2 regions of the Clostridium zhoujianii genome follow, and region 2 is predicted to be linked to the other one. Evidence: riboswitches for the same ligand, from Rfam matches in the RefSeq annotation. Region 2 holds a riboswitch; the other holds the start of a gene.
What was found. A riboswitch is a leader RNA that binds a small molecule or an ion and turns the genes downstream of it on or off. The one in region 2 is predicted to bind S-adenosylmethionine.

Region 1: another riboswitch for S-adenosylmethionine. It lies ahead of ACSYT2_RS17350 (amidohydrolase); the one in region 2 lies ahead of ACSYT2_RS15510 (Na+/H+ antiporter NhaC family protein).

The regions. Positions count from the first base shown of each region.
Region 1 is NZ_JBPUTF010000005.1:109,184-112,589, reverse strand. It holds gene rlmD (23S rRNA (uracil(1939)-C(5))-methyltransferase RlmD) at 1-980, shown strand, start outside; SAM riboswitch class I at 1,215-1,323, shown strand; gene ACSYT2_RS17350 (amidohydrolase) at 1,478-2,656, shown strand; gene ACSYT2_RS17345 (methionine ABC transporter ATP-binding protein) at 2,675-3,406, shown strand, end outside.
Region 2 is NZ_JBPUTF010000003.1:148,831-152,236, forward strand. It holds tRNA gene ACSYT2_RS15480 (tRNA-Leu) at 27-110, shown strand; tRNA gene ACSYT2_RS15485 (tRNA-Gly) at 115-189, shown strand; tRNA gene ACSYT2_RS15490 (tRNA-Gly) at 196-269, shown strand; gene ACSYT2_RS15495 (HNH endonuclease signature motif containing protein) at 376-780, opposite strand; gene ACSYT2_RS15500 (hypothetical protein) at 982-1,656, shown strand; tRNA gene ACSYT2_RS15505 (tRNA-Lys) at 1,718-1,793, shown strand; SAM riboswitch class I at 1,917-2,024, shown strand; gene ACSYT2_RS15510 (Na+/H+ antiporter NhaC family protein) at 2,096-3,397, shown strand.

The DNA of each region.
Region 1 (3,406 bases), on a different contig from region 2:
TTCAGCTACCTATTGGAAAAGTAAATGGTGAAGTAGTAATAGGTTTCTATGCACCACGAAGTCATAATATAATAGACTTAGAGAGTTGTTTAATTCAAGATGAGATAGCAGATAAAGTAGCTAGACTTACTAAAGGGTGGATAAAGAAAAACAACATTGAACCAGCAACTTTAGATGGAGAGTTTAATTCAAAAGGATTATTAAGACACATAATGATTCGTAGGGGATTTAAGACTGGTGAAGTAATGGTAGTACTTGTAGTAACTACTAAGGATATTCCAAATTTAAATGAATTTAAGGATTTAATAGTTGAAAATATAGAGGCAATTAAAAGCATAGTTTTAAATGTTAATCCAAAGAATACAAATGTTATATTAGGTGAAGAATGTATTACTTTATATGGTTCAGATACAATACAAGATTACATAGGCCAATTTAAATTTAGCATATCCCCATTATCATTCTTCCAAGTAAATCCTGTGCAAACAGAAGTACTTTATAACAAGGCATTAGAATATGCTGATTTAACAGGTGAAGAAACTGTGTTTGATGCATATTGTGGAACAGGCACTATAACATTATTTTTATCACAAAAAGCTAAGAAGGTCTATGGAGTGGAAATAATAGAAGCTGCTATAAATAATGCAAAAGAAAATGCCAAGTTAAATAATGTAGATAATGCAGAGTTCTTTGTAGGAAAATCAGAAGAGATTATACCAAATCTTATTGAAGAAGGAATAGAAGCAGATGTAATTGTTGTAGATCCACCAAGAAAGGGATGCGATATAAAATTATTAGAGGCTATAGGAAGAACTAAGCCAAAGAAAGTTGTATATGTTTCTTGTGATCCAAGTACATTGGCTAGAGATTTAAAGATATTAGAGGAAAAAGGATATAGAACTGTTGAGGTGCAACCTGTTGACATGTTCCCTCAAACATCACACATAGAATCAGTAGTATTAATGTCAAGATTAAAGTAAGCTCTAGAGAGCAGTATGAAAAAATATGAAAATTGCGGAGGATTATTTGACAAATAATCTAAAGTAATATCTATAGTAAAAAGAACTCCTTATTAGGGAGTTCTTTTTTGTGCATAAAATTAATAAGATATATTTAGAAAAAATATACAAAACTGTATTGACAAGAAAAATAAGGATGTTATAATTAAACCATACAATTCCTAGTAAACATATATGAATTATAAATTAAATAAAAACTTATCAAGAGTGGTGGAGGGACTGGCCCAATGAAACCCAACAACCAGCATTTTTCATTTAAATGTATGGTGTTAATTCCTGCAAAGTAGAGTTTGAGAGATAAGAAAACAGGCACGTACGGTATTTATTACCCTAGGAGGCTATTTTTCTTATAAGAAAAATAGCCTCATTTTACTTGGTAGGATATATTTAAAGTATTTAACATTATGAAAAGCAGAGGAATATTATATAAGAAGTAATTATGAAAGGGTGTAATAGATATGACAACTGAAAGATTACAAATAGTAAAAGATAAATTAGGTGAGGAGCTTAGCAGTATATTTTGCAAGTTGCATCAAAATCCTGAATTATCAAATGAAGAATTTGAAACAACAAGAATTCTAAAAGAGGCTTTAGTAAAAGCTGGAATAAAGGTATTAGATTTACCATTAAGAACTGGTTTGGTAGCAGAGGTAAAGGGCAGAGAGAATGGGCCTATAGTTGCAATTAGATCGGATATAGATGCATTACCAATATCGGAAGAAACAAGTTTATCCTATAAATCTGTAGTGAATGGAAAGATGCATGCTTGTGGACATGATTTTCATGCTACATCAATTTTAGGAGCAGCATATTTATTAAAATTAAGAGAATCGGAGTTGGCAGGAACTGTGAAAATTTTATTTCAACCGGCAGAGGAAACAGCTCATGGAGCAGAACAAGTAATAAATACTGGAGTACTATCAGATGTTCAAGCTATATTTGGATTACACACTTCAAGTGATTTACAAGTAGGAACAATAGGGACAAACATTGGACCATTAACTGCAGCAGTTGATAGATTCGAAATAACTGTATTAGGTGTTGGAGCTCATGCAGCAGAGCCAGAAAGAGGAATAGATCCAATAGTAGTAGCAGCTAATATAATAACATCACTTCAAACTATTATAAGTAGAAATATAAGTGCATTTGATCAAGCACTTATAAGTATTACTCATATAGAGAGTGGGAAGACATGGAATGTAATACCAAAGTCAGCTTATTTAGAAGGAACAGTTCGTACTCTAAATCCTGAAACACGTAAGTTGATAGAAAAAAGAATCAAAGATGTTATCCATGGCATAGCACAATCTTTTGGAGCAGAGATAGAAGTAAAGTGGCATGCAGGACCTCCTGCTACAAATAATACTGAAGAATGGACTAAGATTTCAATGGAGGTTGCTAGTGAAATAGGATATGAAGTTCAAAAGCGCCAAACAGGATTAGGTGGAGAAGATTTTGCTTATTATCAAGAAGAGATACCAGGAACATTTATTTATGTTGGAACTGGTAAATCATATTCTCATCATCATCCTAAATTCCAAGTTGATAAAAGTGCACTAAAAGGTACTTCAGAGTATTTCGCAAAATTAGCTGAAAGAGCTTTATTAGAATTAGATAAAGATAAAAGAGAAAGCTAAAGGAAGGAGGGAAATAGCATGATTGAACTACAAAATGTGGGGAAGGTGTTTAAGAGAAAAGATATAAGTGTAGAAGCCTTAAAGAATGTAAATCTTAAGATTGATAAGGGTGATATATTTGGAGTAATAGGATTTAGTGGAGCGGGAAAAAGCACTTTAATCCGGTTGGTTAATTCATTAGAGGAGCCAAGCTCTGGAAGTGTAATTGTAGCAGATAAAGATTTAAATAAACTATCAACTAAAGAATTAAGGAACCTTAGAAAGCAAATAGGTATGATCTTTCAACATTTTAATTTGCTTAATTCAAAAACTGTTTTTGATAATATTGCTATTCCGCTTAAACTAAATAATACCCCTAAAAGTGAAATAGAAAAAAGAGTTAATGAGTTATTAGAATTTGTAGGACTAGAGAGTAAGGCTAAAAGTTATCCAGATGAATTATCAGGAGGGCAAAAGCAGAGGGTAGGTATAGCTAGAGCTTTAGCTACTAATCCCTTAATACTATTATGTGATGAGGCAACATCTGCACTTGACCCTCAGACTACTGAATCTATTCTAGAACTTCTTAAGAAAATAAACAAGGAATACAATATTACAATTTTGATAATTACCCATGAGATGAACGTAATTAAAGATATATGTAATAAGGTTGCTGTTATAGAGAAGGGAGAAATAATTGAGGAAGGTAGTGTGTTGGAGGTATTTGGAAGACCTAAAGAAGAGACAACAAAGAGTTTTGTTAGAACGGTT
Region 2 (3,406 bases):
ACCAGTATATAATATGAGTATGGTAAGCAGATGTGGCGGAATTGGCAGACGCACTAGACTTAGGATCTAGCGCCTTTGGCGTGGGGGTTCGACTCCCTTCATCTGCACCAATATGCGGAAGTGGCTCAATGGTAGAGCGCCACCTTGCCAAGGTGGATGTTGCGGGTTCGAGTCCCGTCTTCCGCTCCATAATATGCAGGTATCGTATATCGGTAATACTCCAGCCTTCCAAGCTGGAAAGGTGGGTTCGATTCCCACTACCTGCTCCAATAAAAAAAGTAGCTCATATAGAGCTACTTTTTTGTTATATCCAACTATAATTAAACGAATTAATTATAGTTGGTAGTATAGAAATAATAAATAAATAGAATAATATTAATATATATTTTGAATGAGTTTTTGAATTTGTATATTTTCAAGGATTTCCTCAGTATAAAGAGTACCTCCCATAATAGCTAGTACAATATCATCCTTTTTATATCCCTCTTTAAATATTTTAATATTACGAGTAATCCTTTTTAAGGTGTTCAAAGATACATTTAGTATTACTCCAAGTTCTTTAAAGGAATAATAATCTTTAGGTAAGATTTCATAAAGTTTATTTTGTAGTTGAATTTTATATTTTATATCTACTTCAATAGAGTGATGGGGTCCGTCTTTACCACGGTGATGTTTTTCGCAAAGATATTTATAATTTAGTTCTATATCGAATCCACCTTCACACCTATGAACAATATGATGAATATCAGCTTTTTCATTACAAATTTCACAAAAGAACAATAAGTTACCCCCTTTATTTTTATGTATTTATTATATAGTAAATTATTTGCTAATTCAATTTGATAAATAAGCCAGAAAAATATTCTGAATATTGATTCACTTAACCATTTGGCAATACCTTGTTAAATTGTAGAAAAGTATTGAAAAAAGGTTATAATATACTATATAATATATTATATAGTAGAAAGAAGGGTGATAAGGATGAGGCAAAGTTATAATTCCTTTAAATATTGGGAAAATCTTATAAGCGAGAACAAGACAATAAGAGGACATATGTTTATGCAGAATCCACCAAAGGATAAATCACTTTATATTCATACTCTTATTTTTAGTAAGAACAATGGTATAGATAATATTTATGCGTATTTTCCAGATGTAAAAGCTCTTCTTGGATATATTCAATATTCATTTTTACAAGAGGCCTTTTATAAATGGATTTATGGGAAGAATAGGATAGTAACAAAGATCCCATCGGAACCTGTAGATAAAATAATACATGGTGGATTAGTAAAGGGTAAGATAACAAAAGAAGAGGCTAACTTAATGTTGGGTTATTATAGAAGATTAACGAGGATGTGGGATATACCTAAAGATAGGGTTATTTCTGAGTTAATGAAATTTGCACGAGACTTTAATAAAACTTGGGTGGGTGACAATAAAGAATTCCTATATATTAAGATATTTAAAAACACTGAAGATTTAGGAAGGTTTGTACTAGACTCAACTATGATGACAAGTAATTCAGATGAATTTGAAAGAAAAACAGGTGTGAGCATCGATGAGTGGAAGATAATCTGTAAAGGTGCAGTAAAAAACAAACATTTAGGAGAAAAACTCCAAAAAGTTCTTCAAAAAAATTTAACAGAAGTAATATAAAAAATGTATTATAGCATCTTGACTTATAAAAATCACGGTGCTATAATACAAAATGTATTAGGCGTTATTAGCTCAGTTGGTAGAGCACCTGACTCTTAATCAGGGTGTCCCGGGTTCGAATCCCTGATGACGCACCAAAAAGGAATCTTATAAAGATTCCTTTTTTTATTGCTCTGAAATATTTGGTATAGGTGGATTAATTATATCCGTTGACACAGTATTTTAGGGATGTTACAATATGCTATGTTAAAAAAGAATAGTTCTTATCAAGAGTGGTGGAGGGACTGGCCCTATGAAACCCAGCAACCAAAAATATTCATTAATTTTTATGGTGCTAAATCCTGCAGGTGCGTCCTGATAGATAAGTTAGTTTGTTATATAAGCTTCTGAATCTATCAGAAGCTTTATTTTATATTCTAAACAGAGGAGAAGTTATGTAATGAAAGAAAAGGGGAAGGTATGGGCATTACTGCCTTTATTAGTATTCATATTAGTATACCTAGGAACATCTATTGTAGCTAAGGATTTTTATGCTATATCAGTAATTGTTCCATTTTTAATAGCAGCTATGGTTGCACTAATAATGAATAGAAAAGTTAAATTTGAGGATAAAATACAAACATTCTGTAAGGGGGCAGGTAATGCTGATGTAATATTAATGATATTAATATTCATATTAGCAGGCGCTTTTGCAGAGGTAGCAAAGTCAATGGGAGCTGTGGATTCAACAGTTAATTTTGGATTATCAGTACTACCTACTAGCGTTATAGTGCCAGGAATATTTGTTATTGCATGTTTTATAGCATTATCAGTAGGTACCTCCATGGGGACTATAGTTGCTTTAGTACCAATAGCAATGGGGATATCTGAAAAAACAGGTATAGCAATTGCCATAGTTGTAGGTGCAGTGGTAAGTGGGGCAATGTTTGGGGATAATCTATCTATTATTTCAGACACAACTATCGCAGCAACAAGAACACAAGGTTGTGAGATGAGGGACAAGTTTAAAATGAACTTTAAAATAGTTCTACCAGCAGCAATAGCAACAGCTCTATGTTTTATGTTTATAACAAGAGGCACAATTATCCCAGAAATGGGCAATTATGAATATAGTTTTGTAAAGATACTTCCATATATAGGGGTGCTTATAACAGCTTTAGCAGGAGTAAATGTAATTTTTGTGTTAATGGGAGGAGTAGTTTTAGCAAGTATTATTGGATTATCATATGGATCATTTGATTTAGTTGGTTTATTTAATAGCATATCAACAGGGATATCTGGAATGAGTGAGCTTATAATTATTTCATTAATAATTGCAGGTACTGTGGAATTGATTAAAAATAATGGTGGAATAGACTTTATACTAAGTAAGGGCTTAAGTAGCTTCAAAACAAGAAGAGGAGCAGAATTTGGAATTGCTACTTTAGTTAGTTTAGTAGATATATGTACGGCTAACAACACTATTGCAATAGTTACAGTAGGTCCAATAGCTAAAAATATTTCTGATGAATTTGAGCTAGAACCGAAGAGGATTGCAGGGATAATGGATATGTTTGCCTGCGTATTCCAAGGATTAATACCATATGGAGCACAATTAATTTCAGCTTCTGGATTAGCTATGATTTCACCTTTTGCTATAATGCAATATTTAATATACCCATATTTAATGGCAGTATGTGCAATAGTATCTATATTTATTTACTGGGAAAAAAATAAAGATAGAAATAAAATAGTTAAATAACATTGCTAT